2 linked regions of the Oleidesulfovibrio alaskensis DSM 16109 genome follow. The protein of the gene in region 2 binds, or shares a complex with, the protein of the main gene of each other region. Links are inferred from orthologs where the notes say so. Each region holds a gene or a part of one and is shown on either strand. Other genes may lie near its edges. The genes, in order: H586_RS0115225 and trxA.

Region 1 (8,069 bases), on a different replicon or contig from region 2:
GTAAACCTGATCAACGAACTGCACGAAGCCATGCGCCGGCGCAAAAGCGCAAGCCATCTCATAGCCATAGTCGGAAGGCTTAAAGACTATACCGTGTACCATTTCGATACCGAAGAAAAACTCTTCCACAAACACGGCTACCCGGCCACGGCGGAACATATACAGGAACACCGCAAGTTCGTGGAGAATGTACTGGCCTTTGAAAAAGACCTGCAGCAGGGCAAGGTTACCGTGACCATGGATGTCATGCGGTTTCTTAAAAACTGGCTCACGGGACATATCAAGGGCACGGACAAAAAATACAGCGGCTATCTGGTGCGCAAAGGCGTGCGCTGAACAGCCGCCCCGCACGCGCATGACAGACTCCGCAGCCTTTCCAGCCCCGCTTTGGCGGGGCTTTTTCATGCCGCCGCACTCTGCTTCCGCTCATGCAGCACGCAACAGGACAGAACAGCCCGCGGGGCGCTTGCACACGGCACACCATGAACAGCGGACGGTCAGCCCGCGGTGCACAGCCAGTCTGAAAAACGCGGACATCGCAGATTACGGCATTGCAGCCCCGCGCGGCATGTGCAATCGAGCCTGCCGCACGTTGCCGCTGCAGCCGGAGTAAGGCGCATAACCGGCAACTGCCGCAATGTGTTCCGCCACGTGACCGCCGTACGGCAGATGCAGAAACGCCCCGCCGTCACACGGGACGGCGGGGCGTTGTCATATCATATGCTGCGGGGCTGCGGCGGCTGCAACCTGTGTACGGCAGCCGCCCCGCAGGCGGGGTCAATGCACAAAAGAGCCTATGCGGCCCCAGCGGATGTCGGTGAAGCCGTCCATGGACCAGTAAATGAACAGCGCCTTGCCTCTGATGGCTTCCTTACGCACAAAGGTGTTCTGCCAGAAGCGCGAATCCTGCGAAAAGTCGCGGTTGTCACCAAGGCAGAAGTAGCTGCCCCCGGGGACGGTCACAGGGCCGAAGTTGTCCCGGCGCATCTGGTAGCCGGGGTCACCGTGCACGGCATAGGGTTCTTCCAGCCGCTGGCCGTTGCGGTATACTTCTTTGTCACGCACTTCTATGACATCGCCGGGCACGCCGATGACACGTTTGATATAATCGACATCGGGATTGTCGGGAAACTCAAAGACAATGATATCACCGTGTTCCGGGCCGGAACGCTCCAGCAGATAGTCATGTGTGAAGGGAATCTTCACACCGTAGCTGAATTTGTTCACCAGCAGGTAGTCACCTATCTGCAATGTTTCAAGCATGGAGCCTGAAGGGATGGTGTAGGCCTGCACAATAAAGGTGCGTATGACAAGGGCCAGCACCACGGCCACGGAAATAGCTTCCAGAAATTCCACAAAGGGATGCTTTCTCGGTTCCGACATGGGTTTTTCCTTTCTCATGCGCGCGGCGGCGCAGAAGTCGCCGTGCTTGTTTTGCATCGTTTTCTGCTGTGCCGGGCGCCCTGCCGCTATTCGTCATCCACCTGCAGCGCGGCAAGAAAGGCCTCCTGCGGCAGTTCGACGTTGCCCATGCGCTTCATGCGTTTTTTACCCTCTTTCTGCTTTTCAAGCAGTTTTCTTTTACGGGTAATGTCACCGCCGTAGCACTTGGCGGTCACGTTCTTGCGCAGGGGGGCGTTGCGCTCTCTGGCTATAATCTTGTTGCCGATGGCCGCCTGCACCACCACCTCGAACATCTGGCGGGGTATGGTACGTTTGAGCCGGAGCGCTATGGCGCGCCCCTGATAATAGGCTTTGTCCCTGTGAACAATGCATGCCAGCGCGTCAACGGGGTCGCCGTTGATCAGCATATCCAGCTTCACAAGGTTTGACTGGCGGTAGTCGATGATCTCGTAATCCATGGAGGCGTACCCGCGCGTAAGCGACTTCAGCTTGTCAAAGAAGTCATACACGATTTCCGCAAAGGGCAGCTCATAGGTGATGATCACACGGTTGACCGCAAGGTAGCGCATATCCTTCTGGATACCGCGTTTTTCTTCGCACAGCTTAAATACGTTGCCCACGAATTCGTTGGGCACGTGAATTTCCATCCGCACATAGGGCTCGTACAGCCCTTCGATTTTGGTGGGATCGGGCAGGGCTGCGGGGTTTTCTATGTATTTTTCCTCGCCGTCCACGGTCAGCACCTTGTAGACGACAGAAGGAGCCGTGGCGATAAGCCCTATATTGAACTCACGCTCCAGCCGCTCCTGCACGATTTCCATATGCAGCAGTCCCAGAAAGCCGCAACGGTACCCGAAACCCAGCGCCTGCGATGTTTCCGCCTCAAACGAAAACGCCGCGTCGTTAAGCTGCAGTTTTTCCAGCGCATACTTCAACTGTTCGTATTCGCTGGAATCAGTGGGATACAGTCCGCAGAACACCATGGGCTTGACTTCTTTGAATCCGGGCAGCGGCGTGGCGGCCGGTCTGGACGAATGGGTTACGGTATCGCCCACTTTGGCGTCGCCCAGTTCCTTGATGGCAGCGCATAAAAAGCCCACATCACCGGCGGTAAAGCAGTCGACGTCTTTTGCTTCGGGAGAAAACACCCCCAGCCGCGTCACTTCGTACTTTTTGCCGGTGGCCATCATCTGGATGCTGTCACCCTTTCTGATGGTGCCGTGCATCACGCGGAACATAACCACGACGCCCTGATACGAATCATACCACGAGTCAAAAATCAGCGCCTGAAGCGGCGCATCGGAGTCACCCTCGGGCGCGGGCAGACGTTCCACAATGGCTTCCAGCACCTTGTCCACATTAAGACCGGTCTTGGCGCTCACCTCTACGGCTTCCGCTGCGTCCAGCCCGATGCCGTCTTCGATTTCGGCCTTTACACGGGCAATATCCGAACTGGGCAGATCAATCTTGTTCAGCACCGGAATGATTTCATGATCATGATCAAGGGCCAGAAAAACGTTGGCCAGCGTCTGTGCTTCTACCCCCTGTGTGGCGTCAACCACAAGCAGCGCACCTTCGCACGCCGCAAGCGAGCGTGAAACTTCATAACTGAAGTCCACGTGGCCGGGAGTGTCGATCAGGTTGAGCACATATTCCCTGCCGTCCGCGGCCTTGTACGGAATGCGCACCGCCTGCGCCTTAATGGTGATGCCGCGTTCGCGCTCCAGTTCCATTCTGTCCAGATACTGGTCACGTTTGTCACGCTCGGTCACCAGACCGGTCACGTCCAGAATACGGTCGGCAAGCGTGGACTTGCCATGATCGATATGAGCGATAATGCTGAAATTGCGGATATTTGACTGTTTAGCCATATGTCGGTGGCCGCGCGAAGCGGCACGCCTCCTGTGTGGACTTGGGTGATAGATTCAATAAACGCGGCACCGGCACACATGGCCGCCCCGCGTTGAACAGGAATTCATACGGTATTTGCCTTTCAAAGTCTAATACTACGACCCCCGCCCTCAGGAAAGCCCTGCCGCATGACACCGGCGCCGTGCCGCGGGCCGCCGGTGTATAAAAAAAAGACAGTGTCTTGTTTTTATACAGGGCTCTTCTTCTACTCGGTGTATAAAAATTGTACACAATTGATGCGCGCCGGATGCAACGAAAAATATTATTCAATAATTATATGTAATTAACAATTTGGCACACCTATTGCTGTATTGCTGCCAACATTAAGCAACCATCAAGGAGTATCACCATGAATACCATTCGCCGCAACGTAACCGCTTTTGCCCTCGTACTCACTCTCGGCACCGCCGGTGCCGCCGTGGCCGCACAGACCACCACCGGTTCTGCCCAGTCACCCGCTATGAATCATCAGATGCATCAGCAGGCCCCCGGGCATATGAACCATGAAACCGGCGGACACATGATGGGCCACGGCATGGGCGCACACCGGCTCATGCTGACGGAAGAACAGCAGAAGCAGTACGATGCCATTGTGAAAAAAACCTACGCCGACACGGCCAAGGTACGCAGTGAACTGTGGGCACGCTCCGCTGAACTGGATGCACTGCGTATGAATCCCAACGCTTCGCCTGAAATGTTTGCTCCGCTGGCCGACGCCATAGCAGGGCTGCGTACCACTCTGGATACTGCCCGCATGGACATGAATGACAAGCTGGAAAAGGCGCTGGGTATCAGCCTGCCTCTGCGGCACGGCATGTTTCTGACCGGCGGCGCGCAGGGCTGCGGCATGAAAGGCATGAAAGGCATGATGCACAAAGGCGCACACATGCAGAAAGGCATGATGCATAAAAATGCACAGTCCGCACAGCTGAACAATGCAGAGAGCAATCTTGTGGCCTGCCTCGGCGGCGGCTCCGGATCCCGCATGAACGGTCTGGGCCACGGCAGCAACGGCGGACACCGCAATCAGGCGGCAGAGCCTGTGGCCGTCTCTTTCGCGCTGTAACTCCCGCGGCGCCCCCGTCTTGCCCGCAAATAAACAAAAGCCCCCGCAAGGGGGCTTTTCTGCGTGCTTCTGCGGCCGGAATTCCGGACACGGATTACAGCAGAGGCGCAGGCAGGCTCTGTACAAAATCACGTATGGCGTCGCGCACCCGGCGGTAGTGCTCCAGCGCTTCTTCATGCGTTGCCGCCGTACGCGCCAGAGCCGGCGGATCCGGAAATCCGGCATGAATTCTGCGGCTTTCGGCAGGAAAAAACGGACAGTGCTCACTGGCATGGTCGCAGACAGTGACCACATAGTCGAATGTATCCACATCCAGTTCGGAAACCAGCTTTGACCGATGGCCGGAAATATCCACTCCGGCCTCGGCCATGACCTCCACCGCCAGCGGATTGAGTCCGTGAGTTTCCACTCCGGCGGAACGCACCTCGAATTCATCGCCTTTCAGCTTTCTGGTCCACCCTTCGGCCATCTGGCTGCGGCACGAATTGCCCGTACAGAGAAACAATATGGTTTTCTTCATCGGCATGCTCTGCCTCCTTGCGTTATGCCGTACAGCTTACACCCCGACAGGCCGTAACAAAAGAACGTAGCCCCGGCGGCGGGCGAATGTCGCGCAAATGTCACAAAAACCGGCCCGGCACCCTGTGCGCCATCCCGCTGCGAGACAGGTGACTGCCTGCACAAACAGTCCATTATGCTTCACAGAAGTCGGCAGGCCGTGTACAGTCTTGAAAACCCTATTCTTCTGTCAGGATATCAATGCCCAGACTGACATCGCTCATTCTGCATCCGGACGCTGCCGTCCGGCACAGCCTGCGTGCGCATGTTTCGCAGGTACCCTTTCTGCGCGTGGTGGGCGAAGCGGTATGTGCAAACGAGGCGCAGGAACTGCTGAACGCCATCCATTACGGTGCGGTGTTCTGCGGGGTAGACCTGCAGCAGCCGGAGCAGGGGCTGGAATTCGCCCAGCGACTTATGGGCCGCAGGCACCGTCCGGCACTGGTGTTCATTGCTTCCGACGAAACCCATGCCTTTGCCGGATTCGAGCTGGATGCCACCGACTACCTCATCTGGCCATGTACGGCGCAGCGTTTTTCCAGAACAATTGCCCGGCTGCGGCAGTTCTGCAGCCACTTCAAGCTGGCGCCCGACCCGGAAACCCGCTGGAACGAAAAAGCCGCGCCCGCACCCGCCGGTACAGCGGGACACGGCCTTCAGACCGATACCACGGCAGAAGACGATGCAACAGTTCAGGTACCGCTGGCTGACGACGAACAGGACGGCTTTCTGGATGCGCTGAAACAGGCATGGGACTACAACAGCACCTACCGCCCTGTAGAAATAGAAAAACTGGCCATCACTTACGAAGGCAAAACCCTGCTGCTGCCCTATGACGAAATAGTTTTTGTGGAAGCCTACGAAGACTATACCTATGTACACACGGCCGAGCAGAAGTATCTGACCTCGTACCGGCTTAAAATTCTTGAAGGCAAACTCAAACCGCACCGTTTTTTCAGAGTGCACCGCAAGTATCTGGTCAATCTGAATATGGTCACGGAAATCGCTTCGCTGCCCGGTTCCAGCTTTATGCTGCGCACCGCAGGCCGCACACGGATCGAACTGCCCATCAGCCGCCGGCGCATCGGCGAACTCAAACAGGTTCTGGGATTGTAACCATGTCCGCCAAACAACCGCTATGCACCGCCCCTGAAGGTTCAGGAACTCTGGACACCCTGCTGTGCGAAGAACGTGTGTTCCGGCCCATGCCGCGCATCGTGGCAGAGGCGAACATGAACCCGCAGGATGTGGCCATCGCCCGCGCCCGCGCGGAAAGCGACTGGCTGGGATTCTGGGAAGAAGCGGCGGAAGAACTTTCGTGGTTCCGCAAATGGGATACCGTGCTGGATGATTCCGCAGCTCCCTTCTACCGCTGGTTTGCCGGTGCCCGCTGCAACATTGTCTACAATGCGCTGGACAGGCACATAGAAACCGCAAACAAAAATAAACTGGCGCTCATATGGGAAGGCGAACCCGGAGACACACGCAAGCTTACCTATTACGAACTGTACCGCGAAGTGAATAAAGCCGCCAATGCGTTGCGGGCCGCGGGCATAGGTAAAGGCGACCGGGTGCTCATCCACATGCCGCCTTTGCCGGAAACCGTCATAGCCATGCTGGCTGCGGCAAAAATCGGCGCGGTACATTCCGTTGTTTTCGGGGGATTTTCCGCACGCAGCCTACGCGACCGCATTAATGACGCCACACCTGCTGCCATAATCACCGCAGACGGGTTCTACCGCAACGGCAGGGTGATAACGCTGAAAGGCACCGTGGATGCCGCGGTGGCCAAATGTTCCGGCGCGGCGGCTGCCGTGCTGAAAAAAGTTGTGGTGGTGCACCGCGTGCTGGTGGAAACCGCCATGAAAGACGACAGAGACGTCTGGTACCACGATTTTGTGCGCGACCAGCCCGATGAAGCATTCACCGAATCACTGGATGCCGCTCACCCGCTGTTCATCCTGTACACATCGGGCACCACGGGCGCTCCCAAAGGCATTGTACATGCTCACGGCGGGTACATGGTAGGCGTCAACCGCACTCTGGACTGGGTGTTCGACCTTAAACCCACTGACATTTTCTGGTGCACGGCCGATCCCGCGTGGATCACCGGACACAGCTACGTGGTATACGGGCCGCTCATGGCGGGCACCACAACGCTGCTTTACGAGGGACATCCGCTGTACCCCGAAGCCGGCAGGGCCTGGTCCGTCGTACAGCGCTGGGGTGTCACGGTGCTGTACACGGTGCCCACGCTCATACGCATGCTGATGCGCTTCGGGCGGCAGAACCCCGACCGCCACACGCTGGGCACCCTGCGGCTGCTGGGCACCGTGGGCGAACCCATAAGCCCCGAAGCGTGGACGTGGTTTCACAAGCATATCGGCCGCAGCCGCTGCCCCGTGCTCGACACATGGTGGCAGACAGAAACGGGTATGTTCATGATTTCCCCGCTGCCGGTATCGCTGCTCAAGCCCGGTTCCGTCACACGCCCGCTGCCGGGGGTGGAAGTGGACGTGGTGGACGAAAGCGGTGCTCCGGTACCGCACGGACAAGGCGGATATCTGGTCATCAAAAAACCGTGGCCCGCCATGCTGACCACCATCTTCAACGATCCGGAAGCCTATCGCAGGCTGTACTGGGAGCGCTTTCCCGGCTGGTATTTTTCCGGCGACGTGGCCCGCAAAGACGAAGACGGCTACCTGTGGATACAAGGACGTGCCGATGATGTGATGCTTATAGCGGGGCACCGCATAGGTACCGCCGAACTGGAAGCCGCACTGGCTTCGCACCCTGCCGTGGCAGAATGCGCCGTAGTGGGCGTGCCTGACGAAATACGCGGAGAAGTGGCCAAAGCATTTGTGGTGCTGCATGACGACCAACCCCCCGTGGCCACCATGATGATGACCGGAGAAACCGATCAGGACCTCATAGAACACGCCCGGCGCGAACTCGGCCCCGTGGCCGTCATCCGCGAGGTTGAATTCCGCAGCGCCCTGCCGAAAAATAAAAACGGCAAGATCATGCGACGCCTGCTGCGCGCCGAAAGTACCGGACAGTCCACCGGCGACCTTTCCACCCTGAGCACGGACATCTGACCCCTGCGTGCACGTGCGCCGCACCCGCCGCA
Region 2 (8,168 bases):
TTTTCGAGCACGACCGGCGAGCCTTTATCCGTCAGCGTATCGCCGGTGCGGGCCTGCTTAAACCCCACAACACCTACAATTTCCCCGGCACGCGCCTGTTCCACACGCTCTCTGCGCCCCGCATGCAGACGGAAAAGCTGGGCAGCCTTTTCAAAACACTGACGGCTGCTGTTCCAGCACGCGGTCCCTTCGTGCAGCACACCGGAATACAGCCGTATAAGCGCAACAGCGCGCGACCCTTCCATGATGACCTTAAAAACCAGTGCGGCAAGCGGAGCATCCGGAGTAATGGCCAGCTGAATGTTTCCGTTTTCAGTTGCTCCGGCCGGAGCGGGCACATCAGCAGGTCCCGGAAGGTACCTGCACACAGCATCCATCACAGGCTGGACACCCACATTACGCAGGGCAGAGCCGGCAAAAACAGGAACCAGACCATGCTCCAGCGTAGCCGTGCGCAGGTGTGCTTCAAGCTGGTCTGCACAAACAGCCTCTCCGGAGAGATACGCCGCAAGAAGCCCGTCGTCAAAATCTGCCAACGCCTCGATCAGACGCTCGCGCCATGATTCTGCAAGCGACAGTTCCTGCTCTGAAAGATCTGAAAAAGAATATGTTTTTCCGTAATCAGAAGCATCAAAATCGATGCGCCGCATGTGTACAAGATCAATGACGGCCTCAAACGTTTCTCCCTGTCCTACGGGAATCTGCACTGCCACGGCGTTGGCTTTGAGTCTGGAACGGATATCGCCCAGCACGCGCTCAAAATCCGCGCCGACTCTGTCCATTTTGTTAATAAATGCCAGCTTGGGCACGTTGAAACGCTGAGACTGCCGCCAGACGGTCTCCGACTGCGGTTCAACGCCGCCAACAGCACAGAAAACGCCCACCGCGCCATCAAGAACGCGCAACGAGCGTTCCACCTCAATGGTGAAATCGACATGCCCCGGGGTGTCTATGATGTTAATATCGTGATCTTTCCAACGGCAGGTAGTACAAGCTGACGTAATGGTGATTCCGCGCTCCTGCTCTTCGGGCAGATAATCCATGGTGGCAGTGCCGTCATGCACCTCTCCCATTCTGTGTATCTTGTCTGAATAATACAAAAAACGTTCAGTAAGAGTAGTTTTTCCCGCATCGATATGGGCAATGACCCCGATATTGCGCAAAGACTTCATGTACTCATCAGAATGAGATTTGGCTGTCATACTCGGTACCAGACCTGCTGTTAATCATGCGATGGAAAAAGAGACAGAACATTACCCGGTGAAAGAAACAGATTGCTCAGTAAAAAAAGCGCGGGAAAGCTGGGGCCAGTAGAACAGCCCTTCCTGCCCTGTACCCAGATGGACGATTGCGTGCCGGCAGATGTCCGTCTTCTGCGCAGCAGCAACCAGCGCGCGCGCTGCAGAAGCCGAGGTCGCCTCCACCACATCGACGCCGGGATGCGCCCAGCGCAGAACATCCTTATCGGCCGCGCTGTCCGCAGCCAGACAGGAGATATGCGGTTCACGCCACGCAGCAATATCCGCCGCCGCACATATCTGCCCCACAGACGCCACCTGTTCATGGTTGCCGAGCAGCATCACCCTGCCCCGTCCGCGGGCATGCACCTCCTGAATCAGAGACACGGCAGCATCGGGAGTCATATCCGCCACCAGCTCTATTCCTGCGAGTTCACAGGCGGTAAGCACTGCGGCAGGCCAGCTGTCGTCCGCACCGATGCGCACCACGCAGACAGCCCTGACGCCGCTTAAAAGCGCAGGCAGCGTTGCAGCCAGAAGACGCGGTCCCGATGCATAATTTTTTTCCAGCACTGCAATGCACCAGTCCGCCGGACGGCTGTGCACCGATACGGCTCCGCCCTGTCGCAATGAAAAGCGTGCAGAACCGGCATCACATTCCGGAAAACCATACAAAGCCTGATGGCGGGCTATGGTTGTTTTCAGCCAAGCGCGTTGTCTGTCGGATACTGCGGCATACGCTTGTGCAAAAGCATCATCGGCGACAATACGGCCATCAACCCACGAAGGAAAAAAGGCGTCAGACATCAACCACACCGGAAAGTTGAATTTTTCTCAGAATCAGAACCAATGTCCCCTGAAGGACTATACAGTAACCAGCCGCAACTGCAAAGACGCGCAGGAGAAATAAAAAAAGGCGGCCTCAGCCGCCTTGATATTGTTCTGTTACAACCACTCGAACCACTGCTTCCACGAGCCGTGGCGCCGGTCTCTGTCCTGCTGCGCCTTTTCTTCCGTGGCACGCAGATAGGCTATTTTCCCTTTTTCCTCGGCATACGCCCGCAGGTCTTCCACATCCGGAAACTCCTGCGCCACATGCTGATAGCGGGATGCCGCGGAACGGAATTTTCCGGTACGCCAGTAAAAATCCGCCACGAAGAGTTCATGCTCGGCCATAAGCCTGCGGCACTCTCCCAGCAATTCGCCGGCTTTCTGGGCATACTCGCTGCCCGGATAAGACTCACGCACACGGCTGAAGTATTCGTATGCCTCCGCAACATTGGTCTGCGGTCTGTCAATGGACACAAAACTTTTCAGGTTGGCATTGCCTATCTGAAAAAGCACATACGGAATGGCTTTATGCCGCGGATGCAGAGTTTCAAATTCCTTATATGCCTCTGCCGCCATGGCATATTCTTCATCCAGAAAGTATGCATCCCCCAGCGACAGTTCGGCCTCGATGGCATACGGACTGAAGGGGAAGTTATCTTTCAACTTGCTGAAATAGCCGGTGGCGGATGCGTAATCTTTTTCACGCATGGCATCATTACCGGATTCAAAAAGCTCCTGCGCGGTGTCTTCCGGCGGAGGCAGGAAAAAATAGTCAATGATGCCGCAGCCGGAAAGAGTTGCCAGCAACGGCAGCATCACCATAAAGCGTACAATGGTTCTACGCATCAAGCTGTTCCAGATAAAGGAAAGCAGAATTGGCTGCTGTGGCACCGTCGCCAACGGCGGTAGTCACCTGACGGCACAGCTTGGAACGCACATCGCCCGCGGCAAAAATACCGGGAACATTCGTCGCCATTTCCACGTCCGTAATGATGAACCCCTGCGCATCAACGCCGAGCTGGTCCGGGAAAAATCCGGTAACAGGCTCAAAGCCGATAAACACAAACAGCCCATCAAGTTTAAGAAAATGTTCTTCACCGGTCTTCAGGTTGCGCAAGGTAACGCCTTCGAGAGCATTTTCACCGTGAATCTCAGTTACTACGGTGCTGCGCACAACCTCGATATCAGGCTTGATGCACACCTTGTCCTGATAGCATTTCATAGCGCGGAAATCATCGCGACGGTGGATCAGGTGCAGCTTTTTCACAAGCTTAGAAAGATACAGCGACTCTTCGAGCGCGGAGTTCCCTCCGCCGACGACGCCGACTTCCTGACCGCGGAAAAAGTTGCCGTCACACAGCGCGCAGTATGAAATCCCCTTACCGGTCAACCTTTCTTCGTTAGGCAGCCCCAGACGCTTGTAACGGGCACCGGAGCAGATAATGAGGGTCTTTCCTTCAACCCACTCATCGCCCACACGCACCCTGTGCACGCCGTTTCCGGGAATAATTTCAGCCACTTCGTCAGTATATTTATCAAATGACCAGCCATCGAGGTGAGCGGCAAACAAATCCACCAGCTCGTACCCTTTCAATCCTTTGGGAAATCCCGGGTAATTCTCGATTTCTTCCGTCATCAGCATCTGACCGCCGGGTGACAGCTTTTCGCACCATGCAACGGAAACACCGGAACGAAGAAGATAAAGGGCGGCCGTCATGCCTGCCGGCCCCCCTCCGATAACAATGGAATCGTAGAGCTTCATTACCCAAGAGCCTTCTGGGTGATCATGTCCTTTATGCTGCTCTTGGACACTGCGCCGGTGATCTGCTCAACAACTTCTCCGCCCTTGAAAAGAATAAGGGTGGGGATGGCGCGGATGCCGTACTTGCTGGGGGTTGCGGGATTTTCGTCAACATTCATCTTGACGATGTTCACCTTTCCGGCGAATTCGGCTGCCAGTTCGTCGATGACCGGTCCCATAGCACGGCACGGGCCGCACCAGGGTGCCCAGAAATCAATCAGGGTGGGGAGTTCAGACTTGATCACTTCAGCTTCAAAATTGCTATCGGTAACCTGCACAGCCATGGGAAGCTCCTTTTCATTAACGTTTAGCGGACTGCTTCTGCCGCTTCATAGCTAAAATGCAACTCCCGTCAGGAGTCACAAGCCAATTCAACAAGAGATATTAGGGCAACCGGAACCTGTCAAGGGAACGCTGCCTGGGGACGCATTTGAATCAGTGGGCATCATGAATGTAATCATCCGGAATAACACGCCCTCTCGGCATAGTTTCCAGTTCGAGCGAATGATGAAGCCCTTCGGATGCCAGCAACCAGCCCGTGTAGGCAATCATGGCCCCGTTGTCAGTACATAATGCAGGGGACGGCAAATGCAAGTGCAGGCCTTCTTCGGCGGCAAGACGTTGCATTGAAGTACGCACACGGCTGTTTGCAGCCACCCCGCCCGCGACCACCACAGACCGGATTTGCCCACGCCCTCCCAGACGCTGCAACGCCCTGCGGGTTTTAATGTACAACGTATCAGCCACAGCCGCATTAAATGATGCGCAAACAAGCGGCATATCTGCAGACATACCCGACGGCAGCACATTGTTCTGCAGCATGGCCTGCAGCTCGGATTCCGCCGGCGGAGCCGCAAGCGCTGTGCCACCGTGAGCTTTCAACCACGTGGAAACTGCTGTCTTCAAGCCGCTGAAGCTGAAATCGAGATTGTCATTATCGGTGTAGGGCCGCGGGAACATGCTGTCATCAGGGTCAGCCATATGCCCCAATACATCAATAAAGCGCCCGCCGGGATACGGCAGATTGAGCATTTTTGCCACTTTATCAAAGGCCTCACCGGCGGCATCATCCAGAGTGCGCCCCACCAGCGTGAAATTACGAGGCGAATCAATCCGGTAAAGATGGGTGTGCCCGCCGGAAACAAGAACTCCCAGAGCAGGAAAAACAAGGCGGTGCTCCAGCCCCGCAGCCAGCAGGTGAGCATGCAGATGATTGACACCTACCAGCCGCTGGCCTCCGGCCAATGCCAGCCCCTTGGCAAACCCCACCCCCACGAGGAGGCTTCCCAGCAAACCCGGCCCACGGGCTACAGAAATCACATCAATATCCTGAACGCCAAGTCCGCACCGGAGCATAAGCGAATCAAACATGCGCCCAATCAACCGGTAATGCTCGCGCGAGGCCAGTTCAGGCACAACCCCGCCAAAAAGCGCATGCAGTTCCGCCTGTGTGGACATCACAGCATCGACCAGACGGCCGTCGTCCACTATGGCCAGAGCAGTCTCGTCACAGCTTGATTCAATACCTAAACAACGCATACGCCCCACCGCACAGAAATGAAGCCGGCAGCCCCGGAAGCAGGACAGCCGGCCATTGAATCACCTTGCTCCGGCACCTCAGGAGTGACGCCGGTAAATTGCTTCCACTGCATCAACATCACCCGCCGACCCGATAAAGAGCGGCACCCGCTGATGCAGTTCTCCGGGTACGATATCGAGAATGCGCTTTGTACCGTCTGTGGCACGACCTCCTGCCTGCTCAGCCAGAAAAGCCAGCGGCGAAGCTTCGCACATCAGACGCAGCTTGCCCTGAGGCTTTTCGGGAAGCCGGTAGTCCATGGGATACATAAAGATACCGCCATAAAACAGGTTGCGGTGAAAATCAGCAACCAACGAGCCGACATAGCGCAGCGAATACGGCTTGCCCAGAGGATTGTCCGGCCCTTTGAAATAATTGACCACCTCGCGGGTGGGTTCATCCCAGTAGTGCCAGTACGATTCGTTCACCGAATAAATTCTGCCCTGCTCGGGGTAGCGGATATCGGGATGGGACAGCAGGAACTCGCCGACACTGGGGTCCAGCGTAAATCCGTGCACGCCCTGCCCCGAAGAATACACCAGCATGGTAGAAGGGCCGTACAGGAAATACCCTGCGGCAACCTGCTCCACCCCGCTCTGCAATACATCGCCCAAGGTCACGTCTTTACTTCCCGACGCTCCCGGCTTGCGCTTGAGGATGGAAAAAATCGTCCCCACGTTGATGTTGACATCAATATTGGAAGAACCGTCAAGGGGATCAAAAATCAGAATGTAATCTCCGGCCTCAAACCGTTCGGGCACTCTGATGAGATCTGCATTTTCTTCAGAAGCCATGGCGCACAGCACACCGGTGCGTTCCATCCTGTGAATGAGCACTCTGTTGGCATATTCATCAAGCTTCTGGACGTGTTCACCCTGCACGTTTACCTGTCCGGTGCCGCCAAGCACGTCGAGCAGACCGGCTTTATTCACACTCTTGGATATAATTTTGGCAGCCAGAATCAGATCGTACAGCAGTGCTGTAAACTGCCCCGTTGCAGCAGGCGATTTAGTCTGGTGCAGCAGCAGATGTTCAGTCACGGTAACCTGTCGCATTATGTCTCCTTATCAGTTCACCGTATTAGGGACATTGCTTGCGTCGGCTGACAACACCGGCATCAAGAATCTCTATATTGTAATCAAAGCCGGTTCCGGCTTTCACAAAATCACGCACTCTGTTCCATGCATCAGCGGAGTCACGGTAATCCCCTATCTGCACGATGTTCCAGAGCTGACCATCTTTATCGTACAGCTTCATCGTACAGGGATCGAAACCGGCGTCACGAAGCAGTGCCACACGTTCGGCAGCATAGTTCCCGTTGATAAATGCTCCGATCTGCACAGAGTAAACATAATCTGTCGTAGGAGGTGCAGGAGCAGGCTCTTCATGCAGCCCCGGCATCACACTGCCTGACGGCAGTTCATCCGACGGCAGGTCTTCAGCAGCGGGAGCAACAGTCTGCGCGCGCGCAGCCATGGCAGAAGAATCAACCTCGGTCTGTGCTGCCGCAGGCCCGTTCCGCAAGGCTTCGCGAGTTTCAAACCATGCGGCAAGCGCCGCCATGGCGGCGGGGTCTTCCGGGTAAGAATCCACAGAAGCGGCATACACCAGAGGCACTCCGCCCAGATAGCGGGCTATCCACAAAAAATGTCCGCGTTCGTCTTCCGCTTCGCCCGTCACATCGCTTTTCAGCGCTGCCGACCAGTCGACAGCGGCAAGCGGCGTCTGGTCGTACACATATTTACCGGGCCACAGCACCGCGTCACGGGAAACAAGAACAATGTCGCCGGGGCTCGGGCTGTACGCCAGCAGATTGCGTATGTCAAAGTGTGCCACCAGCAACCCTTTGACCTCGCGCCCCGAAAAAACAGGATTGGCCAGATAAAACTCCGGTCCGACGGGATTGGCTTCGGCATACCCCCGCATTGCGCGTTCAGGGGCATTTTCATCTTTTTCAAGCAACGGCGCATAATTGTATGCCTTCAGCTCAAGCTCGGGCTGGCGCAACAGCACATTGCCGTCAGCATCAACCACGGCGACACCGCTCACCCACGGGAAACGCTCCAGAAAACCGGCAACCCATTCGTCAGAAGGAAAAGTGTCCTGATTTTCCAGCACACGGCGCATCTGCTCCAGCTGCTCGTCCATTGCCGTGAAAACCGTGGCTATCTTGGATTCCACAGGCATGACGTCCAGTTCCTGATCCGTGTCCAGCGCAGCGGGTGTATTTACATACGTCCGGTACAGCTTACGGGTATCCTTCCAGTAATTCTTTGCATCCTGTTTGCAACCGGTTAAGGCCGCAAGCAGCATGACCAATAAAAAGAGTCGCCCAAAGCGAATCACGTAACTCTCCTGATATAAATAGATAAAAACGAAAGCGCCTGACTTAGCCGGCAGCGCGGGCCTCTAGGCGTTCCGCAAGGGTTTCCAGCATGGTCAGCAGCTTGTGCTTTGAGTGCAGGGGCTGTTCCGCCCCTTCTTCTTTGACAGCGCCTGCTGAACCGGCAAGCGCCAGAGAATCTTTTCTGGCCATGATATCGCGGCGCACTTCGCTGTCTGCCGTACCTGCAAGCAGCTCATCAAGGATTTCCATGGCCCCCTTGATATCCCCCTGCTGTGCCAGCACTTCAGCCATGGAGCGCGTGCGCAGCGACAACGGTTCATCAGGGATGTCATCGTCCTCGTCGGCCTGAGCCTCTGAAATTATGTCAGCTTT

What was found.
Region 1: the proteins of trxA (region 2) and H586_RS0115225 are in contact, whole or in part, in an NMR structure (PDB 2IPA), measured with the Bacillus subtilis proteins. The link is inferred for Oleidesulfovibrio alaskensis DSM 16109 from one-to-one orthologs.

What each region holds. Positions count from the first base shown.
Region 1 is NZ_KI519494.1:680,874-688,942, reverse strand. Bases 3,192-5,945 are described here. They hold H586_RS0115225 (arsenate reductase ArsC), read right to left. Parts: upstream 4,908-5,945; coding sequence 4,476-4,907; downstream 3,192-4,475. Other genes in these bases: H586_RS0115220 (LytR/AlgR family response regulator transcription factor), read left to right, coding at 5,141-5,945; H586_RS20275 (hypothetical protein), read left to right, coding at 3,665-4,381; lepA (translation elongation factor 4), read right to left, coding at 3,192-3,275. In the rest of the region: H586_RS0115250 (bacteriohemerythrin), read left to right, coding at 1-336; lepB (signal peptidase I), read right to left, coding at 778-1,383; more of lepA, read right to left, coding at 1,470-3,191; more of H586_RS0115220, read left to right, coding at 5,946-6,055; acs (acetate--CoA ligase), read left to right, coding at 6,058-8,037. UniProt on the Bacillus subtilis protein: Catalyzes the reduction of arsenate [As(V)] to arsenite [As(III)]. In vitro, can dephosphorylate para-nitrophenyl phosphate (pNPP).
Region 2 is NZ_AXWQ01000004.1:66,423-74,590, forward strand. What follows is about bases 2,493-5,345. They hold trxA (thioredoxin), read right to left. Parts: upstream 4,155-5,345; coding sequence 3,831-4,154; downstream 2,493-3,830. Other genes in these bases: H586_RS0100360 (outer membrane protein assembly factor BamD), read right to left, coding at 2,493-2,915; trxB (thioredoxin-disulfide reductase), read right to left, coding at 2,908-3,831; tsaD (tRNA (adenosine(37)-N6)-threonylcarbamoyltransferase complex transferase subunit TsaD), read right to left, coding at 4,306-5,345. In the rest of the region: fusA (elongation factor G), read right to left, coding at 1-1,202; H586_RS19790 (hypothetical protein), read right to left, coding at 1,254-2,045; more of H586_RS0100360, read right to left, coding at 2,184-2,492; more of tsaD, read right to left, coding at 5,346-5,409; fbp (class 1 fructose-bisphosphatase), read right to left, coding at 5,488-6,504; H586_RS19795 (SPOR domain-containing protein), read right to left, coding at 6,530-7,795; H586_RS0100390 (tetratricopeptide repeat protein), read right to left, coding at 7,839-8,168. UniProt on the Bacillus subtilis protein: Participates in various redox reactions through the reversible oxidation of its active center dithiol to a disulfide and catalyzes dithiol-disulfide exchange reactions.